One region of the Actinomadura sp. 6N118 genome, then DNA from elsewhere that is predicted to be linked to it. Evidence: riboswitches for the same ligand, from Rfam matches in the RefSeq annotation. Region 1 holds a riboswitch; each other region holds the start of a gene.
What was found. Region 1 has a riboswitch for thiamine pyrophosphate ahead of thiC (phosphomethylpyrimidine synthase ThiC). Riboswitches for the same ligand answer to the same signal wherever they lie in the genome.
Positions count from the first base shown of each region.

Region 1 (3,267 bases):
AGCCCATGCTCATGATCGGCCTGGAGGAGCTCCGGCAGCTGGCGGCCAACTCGTTCGAGGCGGCCTTCCTGTCCGACGAGGAGCGCAGGGCCTACCTCAAGGAAGTCGAGAGGTACCGCTGGATGTGACGGGCTCGTTGGTGTCCGGCGGGGTCATCGGCAGGGTGGCGGTGACGGCGAAGCCGCCGTCCTGCCCACGGCCGGTCTCGACCGTCCCGCCGACGCTGCGGGCCCGCTCGGTCATGCCGACGATGCCGAATCCCTCACTGGCTCCCTCCCTGGCCCCTTCCCCGGCGCTCTCGCCCGGCCCGCGGCCGTCATCGTTCACCGTCAGCTGGAGTTCGGCCTCCCCCCGGACGAGGCGGACCTCGACCGTGCGGGCCCCGGCGTGCTTGATGACGTTGGTCAGGGCCTCCTGCACGATCCGGTGCGCGACGATCCCGACCTCGGGGGCGGGCTCTCCTTCACCCACGTCCACCAGGCAGGCGTCGAGGCCCGCGGCCCGTGCCGCGTTCACGAGCTCGCCGAGGCCGTCCAGCCCGGCCGCCAGCTCGCCCGGCACCCCGGGTGCGTCGGCCCGCCGCAGGATCTGGAGCGTGGCGCGCACCTCCGTGCGCGCGTCCCGGCAGGTCGCGGCGATGGAGTTGAGCGTCCCGGCCAGCTCCGCCCGGTCCAGTGGCCGGTCGCCCGCCACCTGGTGCGCCGCCGCCCCGGCCTGCACGCCGATCACGGTGATGGTGTGTGCGAGCAGGTCGTGCAGGTCGCGGGCGATGCGCAGGCGTTCCTCGGCGACGCGCCGCAGCGCCTCGTCCTCACGGGTGCGCTCGGCGGTCTCCGCCCGTTCGAGGATCGCCGCCATCCGTGACCGTTGTACCCGCCATGCCTGGATCCCGATGATCACGGCGAGGATCGCTTCCAGCGCGCCGATCTGCTCCAGGAAGCTGCGCCCGCCCGCGCGCATCGCGAACGTGACCGCGCAGATCGTCAGGATCACGCACACCGTCGTGAGGACCGCCCTGACCCTGCGGCCCAGAAAGGCGTAGGTGACCAGCGCGAGCACCTCGGCGGGCACGATCGCGTGATGCTGGTAGCCGATCACGTGGAAGGGCAGCACGAGCGCGGTGAAGGCGAGCAGCACCGCCCCCGGCCATCTCCGCCGCCACACCAGCGGCACGTGGAGGGCGATCAGCAGCAGCACTCCCCCGGCGTCCAAGGGCCGATCCTGAGGCCACTTCAGCGTCGCCGCGAGCGCGCCTCCCGCCAGAACGGCCGCGATCAGGCCGTCCACCACCTCCGGCCGCAACCGGCGCACGATCACCACGTTCCATACCGTAACGGAACTTCCCCACGGCATCCCGCCGGGTCCGTTCGGATCAGGCCATACATCACTGGCGGTGGTTGCGGCAACGGGGGGACGGCGGGTTAACGTCGGGCACGACAGATCGCGGGGGCCCGGCGAACCGGGCTGAGATAGCGGCTGAGACGGCCGCTGACCGCTGGAACCTGACCGGGTAATGCCGGCGTAGGGAGAGATCGAGTCGTCATGAACGACACCGCTGTTTCACGTGCCCGCAAGACGTATCTCCAGGGATCGCGCCCGGACCTGCGGGTGCCCATGCGCGAGGTGCCGCTGACCAACGGCGACACCGTGGTGCTGTACGACACCTCCGGGCCGTACACCGATGCCGCGTACGAGACGGACGTGCGGCGTGGCCTGCCCGCGCTTCGCGCCGAGTGGATCGCCGAGCGCGGCGACACCGCCGAGTACGAAGGCCGTGGCCCCCGCCCCGAGGACGACGGCCGCAAGTCCACAGATCCCTTGCGGGACCAGGCGGCCTTCCCGGCGCGCAGGCCGCGCAAGGGGACGGGAGCGCCGGTGACGCAACGCGCGTACGCGCGGCGCGGGGAGATCACCCCCGAGATGGAGTACGTGGCGCTGCGCGAGGGCGTCGCGCCGGAGTTCGTCCGGGACGAGCTCGCGGCGGGCCGGGCCGTGCTGCCCGCCAACATCAACCACCCCGAGATCGAGCCGATGATCATCGGGAAGAACTTCCTGGTGAAGGTCAACGCCAACATCGGCAACTCGGCGGTCGCGTCGTCCATCGAGGACGAGGTGGAGAAGATGACGTGGGCGACCCGCTGGGGCGCCGACACCATCATGGATCTCTCGACGGGCCGCGACATCCACACCACGCGGGAGTGGATCCTGCGCAACTCGCCCGTCCCGGTCGGCACGGTGCCGCTCTACCAGGCTCTGGAGAAGGCCGGCGGCGACGCGGCGGCGCTGAGCTTCGAGGTGTTCCGCGACACCGTGATCGAGCAGGCCGAGCAGGGCGTCGACTACATGACGATCCACGCCGGGGTGCTGCTCTCGTACGTGCCGATGACGGCGCGCCGCAAGACCGGCATCGTGTCGCGGGGCGGGTCGATCATGGCGGCCTGGTGCCTGGCCCACCACGAGGAGAACTTCCTCTACGGCAATTTCCGGGAGCTCTGCGAGATCTTCGCCGCGTACGACATCACCTGGTCGCTCGGCGACGGGCTGCGCCCCGGCTCCATCTACGACGCCAACGACGAGGCGCAGTTCGCCGAGCTGCGCACGCAGGGCGAGCTGACCAAGATCGCGGCCGAGTACGACAACCAGGTCATGAACGAGGGCCCGGGCCACATCCCGATGCACAAGATCAAGGAGAACGTCGACCGCCAGCAGGAGTGGTGCGACGAGGCCCCGTTCTACACGCTCGGCCCGCTGACCACCGACATCGCGCCCGGCTACGACCACATCACCTCGGCCATCGGCGCCGCGATGATCGGCTGGTACGGCACCGCGATGCTCTGCTACGTCACGCCCAAGGAGCACTTGGGCCTGCCGGACCGCGACGACGTCAAGGCGGGCGTGATCGCCTACAAGATCGCGGCGCACGCGGCCGACCTGGCCAAGGGCCATCCGGGCGCGCAGGCATGGGACGACGCGTTGTCGGACGCCCGGTTCGAGTTCCGCTGGGAGGACCAGTTCGACCTCTCGCTGGACCCGGACACCGCACGGTCGTTCCATGACGAGACGCTGCCCGCCGCTCCGGCCAAGACCGCGCACTTCTGCTCGATGTGCGGCCCGCACTTCTGCTCGATGAAGATCACGCAGGATGTGCGCCGGTACGCGGGCGAGCAGGGCCTCGGCGAGTCCGAGGCGCTGGCCGCGGGCATGCGGGCGAAGGCCGCGGAGTTCCAGGCCGCCGGCGGGCAGGTCTATCTCCCGGTGGTCCCCTCC
Region 1 covers NZ_JBIRAZ010000013.1:206,582-209,848, reverse strand. Annotated here, with positions in the region: gene ACH34W_RS31565 (adenosine deaminase) at 1-128, shown strand, start outside; gene ACH34W_RS31560 (sensor histidine kinase) at 97-1,320, opposite strand; TPP riboswitch at 1,434-1,547, shown strand; gene thiC (phosphomethylpyrimidine synthase ThiC) at 1,543-3,267, shown strand, end outside; gene ACH34W_RS31550 (class F sortase) at 3,246-3,267, opposite strand, start outside.

Region 2 (3,267 bases), on a different contig from region 1:
GACCCGGAACGAGTGGTCCACGGCCACGATCGCATCGGCCGCGCACTCGATGACCGCACGGAGGATCGGATCGTGGACCGAAAGCTGCACGTCTGTATCGTGCCACCGGATCTTGCACTGGCGCCGGACAACCACCGCCGAAACGTTTCCACCTGACGGGGACTTTGCCCGCAAACCTTCGTCGTCCAGCGCGTCCGCCACCCGTTCAGGCGGCCGAAGAGTCGATCTTGCCTTCGGAACGCCCGGCCGCCCGGCCGCCCCCGCCCCGCGCGACCCGCCCGATCAGGAACGCGGCCAGACCGGCGACCAGGAACGACAGCAGCGAGGCGCTCATCCAGCTCTGCGTGCTGAAGCCGATCGCCTCCTGCACGTCGTGCCAGAAGCCCGCCCACCAGCTCACCGTGCCCGGATTGATCAGCTGGTACGTGACGAACCCGACCGCCCAGGCACCGATCATCCCCCAGCGAGACGGCGCCGAGACCGACGTGTCCCACCGGCCCTGCTCTTCGCGGGAGGACGACCCCCCACGCCCCCCGCCCGCCGAGGAAGAGGTCTTCGCCCCTGAACGCCGGCTCTGCTCCTTGAGAGGAGACGACTCCCCACGCCCCCCGCGCGGCGACCAGGTGGGCTTCGCCCATGAACGCCTGCCCTGACCCAGGAAAAAGTCCACCGCCAGCACGCCGAGCATGGGCACGAACACCGAGCCGATCAGGGACAGGAAGCTGGCATAGTCGCCGATGTTCAGCAGCAGGGCCAGGCCGGTGATCAGCGCGCCGAGCGCGATCGACAGGACGCGCCGGTCGGCGCGGGGCACCAGGTTCTGGATCGAGACGGCGGTGGAGTAGACATTGGCGAACGACTGGTCGGCCTCGCGCAGCACGAAGACCGCGAAGAAGAGCACGCCCAGCGTCACGCCCAGGAACGGGTCGAAGACCTTGGTGGAGTCGCCCGCGACCAGGGCCAGCGCCAGCAGGCCGAGGATGTAGGCGATGATCTGGGTCGCCGAGTAGCCGACGGCCGCCGCGCCGAACGCGCCGCGGGCGGTGCGCGCGTGCCGGGTGTAGTCGGCCGCCACCGGTACCCACGAGATCGAGACGGCCAGCGCCGCGTCGGCGCCGATCCAGAACCCGCCCCATGACCCCTCGGTCAGATCGGGCAGCGGCTCCCGCACCAGCTGGACGTAGAAGTACACCAGCGCGATCATCACCGCGGCGGTCACGTACCGGCGCAACATCCGGACCGAGCCGAGCGGCCAGATCGTCAGGACCGTCGTGAGCACACCTGCCGCGATCACGTACGTCCAGCGCGGCACCCCGTCCCACAGCGCCCGCGCCGCGTCGGCGATGACGATCAGCTCGAACGTGCCCCAGCCGATGAGCTGGGCGATGTTGAGCGCGGTCGGCACGTACGACAGCCGCGCACCGAACAGCCCGCGCAGGAGCACCATCGCCGGCTGGCCGGTGATCGCGCCGGGCGCCGCGGACAGGCCCAGCATCAGCCCGCCGATCGCGGTGCCGACGATCATCGCGACGATGCCCGCCATGATGGACAGCGTCGGCTTGCCGTCCGCCCCGGGGGCCAGCACGGTGTAAGCGCCGGAGAAGGCGAACAGGCTGACCCCGAGGTTGGCCCAGAAGGCACCTTGGTCCCAGAAGCTGAGGACCTTGGGCGCGGGCTCGTCGAGGGTGTACGGAACCTCGTTACGAGGGCGTTCTTTTACGACAGACGTCATCGGGACACACACTCCCTACGCCGGCATTACCCGGACAGGTTCATGCGGTCGGTGACGCCTGTGCCCTTTTGGGAACTGCCCGTTCGGAACGGACGTGTCGCCCTCTCAGCCCGGTCGGCCCGAGCTCCCGCGGTGGGGTACTGGAATAGAACGGGACGAATCGTACATCAGGCCACGTGCGGCGGCCCGTCCGCGCCGCCCTCCATCGGGCGCCCGGCCTCGGCCCAGCGCTTCATGCCCCCGTCGACGTTCTTCGCCAGCCAGCCCGCCTGATTGAGCGCGACGGTCACCTGCGCGGACCGCATCCCGGACCGGCAGATCACGTACACGTCCTGGTCGCGGGGAATCTCCCCGGCGCGGTCACTCAGTTCGGCCATCGAAATGTGCGCTGCCCCCGGCGCATGCCCGGCGTCCCATTCGTACTGCTCACGGACATCGAGAAGGTATGCGCCCTCCGGTACGTCGGCCGCGTCCACGGCCGGGACGTCATCCCCGAAAATCATCACGCCTCCATGGAACCGCGCGAGACCCACCCGCGTCGAATCACCCATGCGGTATCGGACGCTCCTTTTCACGACGCCCGGCCTAGCCATGGTCATCTCAATGGCGGCCTGCGGCTCAGACAAGGCCACGAGCAGCCCCGGTGAATCCTCGTCCACGACGTCCGTCTCGCCCTCGGGCTCCTCCGGCACCCCCAAGGACACACTGACCGTCCAGGTGAAGGCCTCCGCCAAGGCCGCCGCCAAGACCTGGACGCTGTCCTGCGACCCCGCTGGAGGTGATCACCCCAAGGCGGGACAAGCCTGCACGGCCGTCGCCAAGGCCAAGGATCCCTTCCAACCCCCGCCCGCCGGCCAGATGTGCACGAAGATCTTTGGTGGCCCCGAGATCGCCACCGTGAAGGGAACATGGCAAGGTAAGCCTGTAGACGCCAAGTTCACCCGCACTGACGGTTGTGAGCTCTCCCGCTGGGAGAAGCTCGCCCCGCTCTTCGGCGGCGTTCCCAAGAACGGCTGACGAGTCCACCCCGTTCGGACTCTGTCAGCTCGAGACGGGCCCCGGTCGGCGCGCGACCGGGGCCCGTCGCCATCCCTGGACCCGACCTGGGGACTACATGACCTAGGGGCTACCTGCCCTGGGGCTGCCTGCCCTGGGGGGCTACTTGAGGAGCCGCGACATGCGGCGGTCGGCGAGGGGTTTGCCGCCCGTCTGGCAAGTGGGGCAGTACTGCAGCGAGGAGTCGGCGAACGAGACCTCCCGGATCGTGTCGCCGCAGACAGGGCATTTCGCGCCCGTACGGCCGTGCACGCGCAGGCCGGTCTTCTTCTCACCCTTGAGATCCTGTGCCTCCAGGCCGCGGGAGCGCTCCACGGCGTCGCGCAGCGTGGTGACGATCGTGTCGTGGAGGGTCGCTATGTCCTCTTCGGTGAGCGAAGAGGCGATCTTGAACGGGGACATCTTGGCGGCGTGCAGCACCTCGTCGGAGTAGGCGTTGCCGATCCCGGCGATCACCTTCTGGTCGCGCAGCAAGCCCT
Region 2 covers NZ_JBIRAZ010000008.1:289,927-293,193, forward strand. Annotated here, with positions in the region: gene ACH34W_RS22820 (PAS domain S-box protein) at 1-90, opposite strand, end outside; gene ACH34W_RS22825 (purine-cytosine permease family protein) at 206-1,732, opposite strand; TPP riboswitch at 1,727-1,873, opposite strand; gene ACH34W_RS22830 (rhodanese-like domain-containing protein) at 1,900-2,232, opposite strand; gene ACH34W_RS22835 (SSI family serine proteinase inhibitor) at 2,336-2,749, shown strand; gene ACH34W_RS22840 (Fpg/Nei family DNA glycosylase) at 2,891-3,267, opposite strand, start outside.
Region 2: another riboswitch for thiamine pyrophosphate. It lies ahead of ACH34W_RS22825 (purine-cytosine permease family protein); the one in region 1 lies ahead of thiC (phosphomethylpyrimidine synthase ThiC).

Region 3 (3,267 bases), on a different contig from region 1:
AGGACATTTCGGGCGAACGGCGGTCGCGTCCTCGCCAGAGCCCGTCAGAACGCGAGCGCCTGAGCGCGTCTGCGCACCTCGGTGCCCCGGTTCTCGCTGAGCGCCTCGACCGGGGTGCCCGGCAGCGTGTCGTCCGCGGTGAACAACCACCGCAGCGTCGCCACGTCGTCGAAGCCGGCGTCGGAGAGCAACGTCAGCGTGCCGGACAGACCCTTGATGACCTGGCCGTCCTTGATGAACGCCGCGGGGATCGCAGGGCTCCCCTCCCGCCTCACGGCCAGGAGCCTGCGTTCGCTGAGGAGCTGCTTGGTGCGGTTGACCTTGATGCCGAGGCGATCGGTCGCCTCCACGAGGGTGAGCCACTCGCCCACGAGGGCATCGGTCTGGGGATCGAGAGCGTTGTCGACGGTTGCGTGCATCTGCGTCACGCCACCTGCCTACCACGCACGCCGATCCGTCAAACCATCAGACTTTCACCGCCTGGCGAACGGGCACGTCGGGGTCGGCGACGGCCCCGGAGTCGACCGGCGTCCCGGCCGCGATGATCCGCCGGGCCTGTACCAGGTCACGCGGCCTGTCCACGGTCAGGATCGCGTCCAGGCGGTCGCCGGTGAGCCAGCACACGGCCCACTTGTCCGCCGCCGGATCACCTCGGAAGACCATGCGTTCGGCCACCGGGTGGTACCCCGCGTACTGCACCATCTTGCCGAACTGCTCAGACCAGAAGTACGGCGCCGCGTCGTAGCCCGCCTCCTGCCCGAGCAAGCTCGCGGCGGCGACTTCGGGGGCGTTGAGGGCCGTGTCCCAGTGCTCGACGAGCAGTCTCCGGCCGTACCGTCGCGACCACCAGGCGGCACAGTCGCCGACCGCGACGATCTCGGGACGGGCGGTGCGCAGGGACGCGTCCGTGACGACCCCGCCCTCGATCTCCAGCCCGGAACCCGCCAGCCAGCCCACCTCGGGCCGGACGCCGACGCCCACGACGACCTCGTCGGCCGCCACATGATCGCCGTCGGCCAGGAGGAGCCCTCCGTGCTCGATGGCCGCCACCTTGACGCCGGTGCGGAGGTCGATCCCCGCCTCGGCGTACCAGCGCGCGGTCAGGCCGCCCACCTCCGGGCCGACCGCGTTCGCCAGCGGCGTGTCCGCGGCCTCTACCACGGTGACCTCGCAGCCCTTCTTCGCGGCGGTGGTCGCGACCTCGGCGCCGATCCAGCCCGCACCGACGATGACGACGCGGGCGCCCGGGGTCAGTCCGGCGCGCAGGCGGCGGGAGTCGTCGAGGGTGCGCAGCACATGCTGGGGTCCGTCGCCGGGCAAGGTGATCGGGGTCGCGCCGGTGGCGATGACGAGCCCGTCGAACGGCAGGTCGCCCGCGGTGGTCTCCACGGTCCCGCCGCGTCCGGCGTCCAGCCGCAGCGCCGTGGCCCGCTCGCCGAGCAGCAACTCGCAGCGGAGCCCGTCCCAGTCGGCGTCGACGGTGGTGTCGTCGACGTCCCCGGCGAGGACGGCCTTCGACAGTGGAGGCCGGTCGTACGGCTTGTGCCGTTCGGCTGAGATGAGGGTCAGCTCGCCCTCGTACCCCTTGCTCCGCAGGGCCTCCACGGCCCGAACGCCTGCCAGCCCGCCGCCTGCGACGATCACCCTGTCCATGAAGGCAAACCTTAGTCGGCGCACCACGAGGGCAAATGGACGGGTGTCCAGACATATGCGTACATGCAGGAAGACGTACCCTGGAAGGGATCGCGGGAGTCCGGTTCGACCGGGCTGAGAGGGTGGCTGAGGCCGGTGGCGAGACACCGGCCGCATGGGCCGCCGACCGCCAGGACCTGATCCGGATCATGCCGGCGAAGGGAGCGCGAATGGATGTTGTGATCATTGGTGCCGGGGTCATCGGCCTGGCCACCGCGTGGCGTGCCGCCGCCCGCGGCGCCGCCGTCACCCTGGTCGACCCCGACCCGGCGAGCGGATCCTCCTCCGTCGCCGCCGGGATGCTGACACCCGTCAGCGAGCTCACCTACGGCGAGGAACCGCTGCTGCGCCTCGGGCTGGCCTCCAGGGAACGGTACGCGGCGTTCGTCGCCGAACTGGAGGAGCAGACGGGCCACGACACCGGCTATCGCACCGACGGCATCCTCGAGGTGGCCTTCGACTCCGACGATCTCGGCTACCTCGACGATCTGCGGCGTTTCCAGGAGTCGCTCGGCATCCCCATCGAAGCGCTCACCGGCCGCGAGTGCCGCAAGGCCGAGCCGATGCTCGCGCCGGGCGTGCGCGGCGGGCTGCTGGCGCCCGCAGACGGCTCGATCGACCCGCGGCGTCTCACTCCGGCCCTGCGCGCCGCAGGCGAGAAGCTGGGCGTACGGCTCGTACGGCAGCGCGCCACCAGTGTCCTCGTCGAGAACGACACGGCCGTAGGCGTGCGCCTGGAGGACGGCTCGGAGGTCCGGGCCGCCAAGGTGCTGCTGGCCGCCGGGCCGTGGTCGGGCGACATCGAGGGCCTGCCCGCCGGGATCGTTCCAGCCGTACGGCCGGTCAAGGGGCAGGTGATCCGGCTCCGCACCCGCGTGCCGTTCCTGCGGCGTTCCACCCGCGGCCTGGTCAAGGGCTCGTCGATCTACCTCGTGCCGCGCGCGGACGGGGAGATCGTGATCGGCGCCACCCAGGAGGAGATGGGCTTCGACACCCGCGTCACCGCCGGCGGCCTGTGGGAGCTGCTCCGCGACGCCCGCGAGCTGCTGCCCGGCATCACCGAGCTGGAGTTCGCCGAGGTCACCGCCGGCCTGCGGCCCGGCTCGCCGGACAACGCCCCGGTGATGGGCCCGACCGCGCTGCCCGGCTTCTTCGTCGGCACCGGTCACTTCCGCAACGGAATCCTGCTCACCCCGGTCAGCGCCGACATCCTCACCGAAGTGCTGCTGGACGGCACGGTGCCGGACGTCGGCACGCCGTTCACTCCGGATCGTTTCGAGGTGGTCCCATCGTGAAGGTCATCGTCAACGGCGAGGCGCGCGAGCTGCCGGAGGGCGCAAGCGTCGCCGAGGTGGTCGCCACCGTCACCACGGCCGCGTCCGGGGTGGCCGCGGCGCTCAACGACGAGGTCGTCCGCCGGTCCGAGTGGGACGCGACGACGGTACGGGACGCGGATCGGCTTGAGGTGCTGACCGCCGTGCAGGGAGGTTGACATGAGCGGAACCGCAGTGAACGAGAGCGACCGGTTGGTCATCGGGGGCGCGGAGTTCGGCTCCCGCCTGATCATGGGGACCG
Region 3 covers NZ_JBIRAZ010000002.1:502,699-505,965, reverse strand. Annotated here, with positions in the region: gene ACH34W_RS06180 (Rv2175c family DNA-binding protein) at 45-419, opposite strand; gene ACH34W_RS06175 (NAD(P)/FAD-dependent oxidoreductase) at 466-1,653, opposite strand; TPP riboswitch at 1,736-1,873, shown strand; gene thiO (glycine oxidase ThiO) at 1,863-2,987, shown strand; gene thiS (sulfur carrier protein ThiS) at 2,984-3,184, shown strand; gene ACH34W_RS06160 (thiazole synthase) at 3,186-3,267, shown strand, end outside.
Region 3: another riboswitch for thiamine pyrophosphate. It lies ahead of thiO (glycine oxidase ThiO); the one in region 1 lies ahead of thiC (phosphomethylpyrimidine synthase ThiC).